DNA from 2 places in the Isoptericola sp. NPDC058082 genome. Region 1 is predicted to be linked to the other one. Evidence: riboswitches for the same ligand, from Rfam matches in the RefSeq annotation. Region 1 holds a riboswitch; the other holds the start of a gene.

Region 1 (3,544 bases):
CCTCGACCATGAGCGGCAGGCCGAGCCGGTCGAGCTGCGCGCCCGCCACGCCCACGCACACGAGGCCGCTGGTGTGCCGCACCAGGAACCCCATGAGCTCGGGCGTCGCGGCGTCCGCGGCCAGGATGAGGTCGCCCTCGTTCTCGCGGTCGGCGTCGTCCGCGACGACGACGGGGCGCCCGGCCGCGACGTCCGCGATCGCCCGCTCGACCCGCCCGACGGCGCTCACCGCGCCGCTCCCGCCGCAGCCGCGAGGCCGTGCGCGGTGCCGGACGCCAGGTGCCGCTCGACGTACTTGCTCAGCACGTCGACCTCGAGGTTGACCGGCTCCCCCACGGCGCGGGCGCCGAGCGTCGTGCGCGCCCGCGTCTCGGGGATGAGGCTCACGGTGAACGCGTCGTCCCGCGCGTCCACCACGGTGAGGCTCACGCCGTCGACGGCGATCGAGCCCTGCGCCACGACGTACCGCGCCAGCTCCGGGGGCAGCGCGATCTCGACGACCTCCCACTGCGTGCCCGGCGTGCGCGCGAGCACCGTGCCGACGCCGTCGACGTGCCCCTGCACGACGTGTCCGCCGAACCGCCCGTCGGCCGCGAGCGCCCGCTCGAGGTTGACCGGGTCGCCGGCACGCCGCCCGCCGAGGCTCGTGCGGGCCAGGGTCTCCGCCATGAGGTCGGCCGTCCAGGTGGCACGACCGTCGTGCTCCCCCGTCTCCGCGACGGTCAGGCAGCAGCCGTCGACGGCGATCGAGTCGCCGAGCCGGACGCCGTCGAGCACCCTCTCGGCCGCGACGGTGAGACGGGCGCCGTCCGCGTGCTCGCGCACGGCGACGACGGTGCCGAGCTCCTCCACGATTCCGGTGAACATGGCTCAGTGCTCCTTCCGCGGCCGCAGGGCCAGCCGCACGGTGGGGATGTCGGTGGGGTCGTCCGGGTCCCGGGGCAGGACGGCGACGTCGAGGAGGTCGAGGCGCGCGGCGTCCGCGATGGTCCCGATGCCGAGGTCGGCGACGGCGGAGGCGCCGACGCCGAGCAGCACGGGGGCGACGTAGGCGACGACGTCGTCGATGAGACCGGCGCGCCAGAAGGCGGCGGCGAGGGCGGGACCGCCCTCGAGCAGCACGTGCCGGTGCTCGCGGTACCAGAGCAGGTCCAGCACCTCGTGCGGGTCGTGGGTGCGCAGGTGCATCACCGCCTCCCCGGCGGCCGCGGCCCGCGCGAGCCGGGACGACGCGGGCAGGTCCCTCAGCCCGACGACGACCCGGTCCGGCTGCTGCCCCGTCAGCGGGACGTGCCGCACGGTGAGGTCGGGGTCGTCGGTGAGCGCGGTGCCGGTGCCGACGACGACGGCGTCGACCCCGGCCCGCAGCCGGTGCACGTCGTGCCGCGCGGCCCGCCCGGTGATCCAGCGCGAGGTGCCGTCGGCGGCCGCGGAACGTCCGTCGAGCGTGCTCGCGACCTTCCAGGTGACCACGGGACGGCCGAGTTCCAGCGCGCGCGTCCAGGTGGCGTTGAGGGCGCGGGCCTCGTCCGCCAGGACGCCGCCGACCACCTCCACGCCTGCGGCACGCAGGCGCGCGGCACCCCCCGACGCCGCCGGGTTGGGGTCGTGCTGGGCGTGCACGACCCGCGCGACCCCCGCCTCCAGGAGCGCGTCCACGCACGGCCCGGTGCGCCCGTGGTGGTTGCAGGGCTCGAGCGTGACGACGGCGGTGGCCCCGCGCGCGGCGCCCGGGCCGCGGGACTCGGTCGCGCGGCGCAGCGCCTCGACCTCGGCGTGGGGCGTGCCCGCGCCACGGTGGAGACCCTCCGCGATCGTCGCGCCGTCGGCGTCGAGGAGCACGCACCCGACGCGCGGGTTGGGTCCTCGGGCCGGCACCTGCCCGGCCAGCTCCAGCGCGCGCTGCATCGCGGCGCGCTCCGCCGTCGTGGCACTCATGCGTCCTGCCCCTGTCGTCCGGTCGCGGACCCCGGGGCAGGAAGGCGGGGTCGGGACGTGCTCGCACCTCCGGTCCCGGACGTCGTCACGACGGACGGCGCCGGCCACGAGGGCCGGGGACGGACCGGACGGGGAGCCGTCGCGTGCGCTTCCCATCCGGACTTTGACCGTCGGTCCAGGAGTTCCACCTGGTCAACCGGTCACAGGCTGTGACCGGGTCGCGGACTTTCACCGCCGGCTCGGAATTTCACCGACCCCAGAGCACGCGAGCTTTTCGCTCGTCACCGCCGACCGTGCCACGCTCCGCGACCACCTGGCAAGCCCGAGTGGCGGACGTCTCACGGGCCGGCCGTCGCTCCGTCGGTCCCGTGCGTCCGCGCGACGGCGCTCAGCGCGCCCGCGGCTTGACGGAGCGTCGCTCGTCGTCCCGCCCCAGGGCGACCCCGAGGGCGACGAGCACGACGAGGTCGACCGCCAGCCCCGCCACGGCCACCCACTGCACCGCGCGGAACGCGAGGAGCTGGGTGACCAGCAGGCTGACGAGGACGCCCCGGCGCACCCACACCGCGCCCGCACGATGGTCGCGCGGGCCGACGACGAGCGCCCGCACGACGCACGCCACCGTCACGGCGACGGCCGCGAGGATGCCGACGCCGACCCAGGTCGGGACCGCGACGCCGCCGAGCAGCACCCGCAGCGCCACCACGACCGACCCCGCGCTGGTGCCGAGTACCGCCACCGTCACGACCGCGGCCGCCCAGCGGTGCTCCATCGCGTCGGCGAACCACGCCGACACCCGGACGACCAGCGCCCGCACGGGGTCCGGCACGGCGACCGCGTCCGCGGGCACGGCCTCGACGAGCGCGGCCACCTCGTCGGCGGCGGGCTCGCCGCGGCCCCGCTCCACCAGCGCCCGCGCCTCCTCGCGCTCCGCGTCGGTGAAGCCGCCCGCCACCCCGGCCACGGCACGGTCGGTCGCCACCGCGAGGTACTCGGCCGGGTGGTGCGACCGCCTCCCGTGCAGGGCCTCCACGAGCAGCACGAGCACGACGACGACCGCGTAGATGAGCGCCGCCGTCGGCTCGTAGAAGTAGTCGTTGTCCGAGGTGACGAACTTGCCGATCTCGTCGACGAACAGCCCGAAGCCGACGCCGCCCAGCACCGCGCCGAGCGACCGTGGCGCCGGCCCCACCCAGGAGAGCAGCACCACCACCGCGAGCGCCAGGCCGAGACCGCCCCAGAGCACGTGCGCCACGTGCAGACCGCCGCCGCCCACCTGCGGGTAGCCGGACGCGGCGAGGAGGAACCGGGTCACGAGCACCGTCGCCACCGCGACCACCAGGAACGTCACCAGGTGGCGCACCGCGGACGTGTCGCGCGCCACGCCCAGGCGCAGCAGGCGACCCCGGCGGGCCAGCGGGGCAGCGCTCATCGGCAGCTCATCGGCAGCTCATCGGCGGCTCATCGGCGCCGCTTCTCCCGCACGCGGACGCTGATCTCGATGGGCGACCCCTCGAACCCGAAGGTCTCGCGCAGGCGGCGCTCGATGAACCGGCGGTAGCCCGCCTCGAGGAACCCGGTCGCGAAGATGACGAACCGCGGCGGG
Region 2 (3,544 bases), on a different contig from region 1:
CACGAGCGCCAGCGCGTGGTCGAGGGCGGGGTGCCCCGTCGGGGACGCGTCGCGTGCGACGACCCGGCCGGCGGGCACCCGTCGACCGTCCAGGTCCGCGCCCCCCGACGACGTGACGTCGACCCGGCCCATCAGGGCGAGCTCGACGAGCAGTGCCCCCGCGAGCCGGTAGTCGAGCTGGGTCCGCTCGAGCGTCGGGCGCCCGGTCGCGCCGTCGTACGCGAGCAGCAGCAGGTCCTCGGCGATGATCACCCGCCGATCCTGGCGGACGGACGGCCTATGGTCCAGGAGTGACCGACGACCTCGCCCGCGCGGACGCCCGCTGGGATGACGACCCGAGCGCGGGGGAGTGGATCTCGCCGCTGCTCGGGGAGTTCGGTCAGAGCCTCGGCCACGCCGTACCGCAGGCGTACGCGGCGTATGCCGTGGTGCCCCTGCCCCGGGACGACGAGGGCGACGTCGACCTGGACGCGGTCCGGGAACGCCTCGACGTGCTGCTCGACCTGCTCGACCCGTGGACCGGCGGGGCACCGCTGCACGGCACGCTCTGGGAGGGGTGGCCGTCCCTGTACGACCGGGGTGGCGGGGTGGGGTCGTCGGGGACCGCCGTCGGGCTCGCCTGGGACTCGGACGGGCCGGAGCCCACGGCCGAGGAGGTCGCCGAAGCGAGGCGCGAGGCGGAGGCGGACCTGCTCGCCCGGCTGGTCGCGCGGCCCTCCGCCGACCGGCTCCTGCTGCCCCACCGGGGTTACCACGTCTGGACGGGGGTACCCCGGTCGGTCAGCGCGCTCCTCGACCTCGTCGAGCTGCCCTCGCACGTCTGGCCCGAACACCGGGCGTGGTTCCTCGGGCTGCCGATCTACACCGCCGAGGTGGCGCTGGGCGGGCCCGCGGAGCTGGTGGCCACCGTCCTCGACGACGCGCGTCTCGGTGCCCGCGCCGCAGCGCCGGGCACCGAGCTCGACATCGACGACTGACGGGCGGCGCCGTCAGGGTGCGACGGCGGGCGTCGTCGTCCCCGTCTCGGCCTGCTCGCGCCGGTGCACGCGCCACCAGACGAAGAACCCGGTCAGGGTGAAGACGCCGTAGAACACGTACATCAGCGCCGTGGCGTAGTACCCGGCCGACCAGAGCAGGGGTACGCCCACGACGTCGACCGCGACCCACACCAGCCAGAACTCGACCCAGCCCTTGGCCATGCCGTACGTGGCGATGAGGGAGCCCATGAAGATCCACGCGTCCGACCACACGGGCTCGTACGAGCCGAGGGCGCGGAACAACGGGGTGAGCAGCAGGGTGCCGCCCACCATGACGACGACGATCCCGACGCGTTCTCGCCAGGAGGCCCAGTGCGGGTGCACCGCGGCACCTCCGTCGGCGGGGATCCTGCCGTCGGCGCGCACGTCCAGGGCGGCGCGCTCGGTCCGGCGCCACTGCACCCAGCCGTAGATCGAGACGATGAGGAACATCACCTGCCGGCCGGCCTGGCCGAGCATGTCCGCGCGGCTCGAGTCGCCGAACCACGAGCCCATGAAGACGGTGAACAGGACGAGGTTGCCGACGATGCCGACGGGCCACGCCCACACCTTGCGCCGCATGCCGCCGAGCGCGGAGGCGAGGCCGAAGCCGTTGCCGACGATCTCGCGCCACGACATGTGCTGGTCACCGATGGTCAGCGTGGCGTTGAAGAACGTGTCGATCACGTCCATCGTTCACTCTCCCGGTCCGAGGTGCGGCGTCCGGGGGTGAGGGTCGGCGCTCGCCGCGTCGGGCCCCGTGGGGCCGTCGTCGACGACACGACGCCCGGCGGCACCCACCCTGTCGGGCGCGTGCCGCACGTGCTTCCTCCCATCCGGACTTTGACCGTCGGCCCTGGAATCACACCAGGTCAGCCGGCCTCTCCCCGCGTCTGCGGGTGGAGGCCGGGTCGCGGGCTGTCACCGCCGGCTCGGAATTTCACCGACCCCGGAGCACGTACGTGCGTGTCTTTCCACCACCGGAGGTCCCGGCGGCGTCCTGCACAACTCAGGATGCCACAGCGGCATTCCCCGCCGTGGCCGTGGCGGTGGCCGCGGACCGTCAGCCGTCGAACGCGCAGCGCGGCTCCGTGGCGTCCGGGGCGCACATGGTGAGGGAGACGTGGTTCGTGAGCTCGCCCCGCCGTCCGTCCGCCACGAAATCGAGGGTGAGCTGTGCCGAGTACGCGGCGGGGGAGGTGCGGGTCACCTCGACGTGGACCTGGTCGGGAGGGTCCTCGTCGCAGACGGCCAGGACGTCGTGCGCGATCGCGCCGAGGCCGTTCTCGTCCAGCGTGCCCTCCGCACCACCCACGCCGTTCGACGGGTCGGCCGGCTGCCCGACCGTGAACCGCCGCACCTCCAGGCCGGAGCCGGGGTCCGGGACGACGGCGGTCACCGTGCCGGCGCTGCTGTCCCGCAGGCAGACCTCCGCGACCTTGATCGTGTGGACCTCGCCGTCGGCGACGTCGGAGACGCCGATCTCGGCGAGGATCCCGTCGTCGTCGCCCCCCGGGGTGCTCACCCGTGGGGTTCCCGAGCAGCCGCCGAGGGCCGTCGCCAGGAGGGTGGCGAGGAGGGCGCCGGCCGCCGCGGTGACGTGCCGTGGTGCTCGTGCCGCCATCGGTGCCCCCAGGGTCTCGTCGCCCCGGGTGCCGGGTGTCTGGAAGGTAGCGGTGCGGGGCGGTCCCGGCAAGAGGTGCCCGGGGCGGCTCAGGCCAGCGCGTCGCGGACGGCGCGCGCGACGTCGTCCGGCCCGGCCCCGGGCTCCAGCACCGTGACCACGACGCGCCGCCCGTCGCCGCCCGTCGCGACCGTCCGTGCCTCGCCCGGGCCGTCGACGGCGTCGGGGGCGGCGTCGACCGCCGGCGCGTCGGCCGCCGGCTCGCCGTCGCCGTGCGGGAACGGGGCGCCGGCGGCGCGTCGGAGGTCGGCGAACGCCTCCTCCAGCTCGGGACGCAGGTCGAGGTGGGGGTTGCGCAGCCAGCGGCGCAGGATCGCGTTGTGCACCGCGACGACGGACGCCGCGAACGCGATCGACATCGTGGTGGTGGACCGGTCCGGCGGCAGCGTGTCGCGCAGGTAGGCGGTGAAGGCGCGCTCGTAGCGGTGCGTCGTGACCAGCTCGCGGTCGCGCAGCGCCGGCACCTGCTGCAGCAGCTGGTGCCGGGCGATCGACGTCTCGCGCTGGCCGACGTGGTGGTCGAAGACGAGCCGGGCGGCCCGGCAGACCTCGAGGTACGGGTCGGTGGTCGGGTCCCACGCCCGCTCGGGCGCGCGGCCGGACTCCTCGCTCGCCCTCGCCTCCGGGCGGGTCTCCGCGAGCATGACCACGACCTCCTCCAGGAGCAGCTCGTGGTCGGCGAAGACCACGTCCTCCTTGGAACGGAAGCGGCGGAAGAACGTCGCGCGGCTGACGCGGGCGGCGTCGGCGATCTCCTCGACGGTGGTCTGCTCGTAGCCCTGCCGGGAGAAGAGGTCGATCGCGGCGTCGACGGCCTGGGCGTGGGTGTGCGTCCGGACGGCGG

What was found. A riboswitch is a leader RNA that binds a small molecule or an ion and turns the genes downstream of it on or off. The one in region 1 is predicted to bind FMN.
Region 2: it holds a riboswitch for FMN, as region 1 does, so the genes downstream of both, pnuC (nicotinamide riboside transporter PnuC) here and ribD (bifunctional diaminohydroxyphosphoribosylaminopyrimidine deaminase/5-amino-6-(5-phosphoribosylamino)uracil reductase RibD) in region 1, are expected to answer to the same signal.

Annotation. Positions count from the first base shown of each region.
Region 1 covers NZ_JBHVSQ010000001.1:600,123-603,666, forward strand. The annotation lists gene ACFVS0_RS02825 (bifunctional 3,4-dihydroxy-2-butanone-4-phosphate synthase/GTP cyclohydrolase II) at 1-229, opposite strand, end outside; gene ACFVS0_RS02830 (riboflavin synthase) at 226-867, opposite strand; gene ribD (bifunctional diaminohydroxyphosphoribosylaminopyrimidine deaminase/5-amino-6-(5-phosphoribosylamino)uracil reductase RibD) at 871-1,938, opposite strand; FMN riboswitch at 2,078-2,207, opposite strand; gene ACFVS0_RS02840 (hypothetical protein) at 2,327-3,370, opposite strand; gene der (ribosome biogenesis GTPase Der) at 3,400-3,544, opposite strand, start outside.
Region 2 covers NZ_JBHVSQ010000006.1:160,409-163,952, forward strand. The annotation lists gene ACFVS0_RS10855 (GPP34 family phosphoprotein) at 1-252, opposite strand, end outside; gene ACFVS0_RS10860 (hypothetical protein) at 291-977, shown strand; gene pnuC (nicotinamide riboside transporter PnuC) at 990-1,709, opposite strand; FMN riboswitch at 1,835-1,978, opposite strand; gene ACFVS0_RS10870 (hypothetical protein) at 2,080-2,640, opposite strand; gene ACFVS0_RS10875 (TetR family transcriptional regulator) at 2,730-3,544, opposite strand, start outside.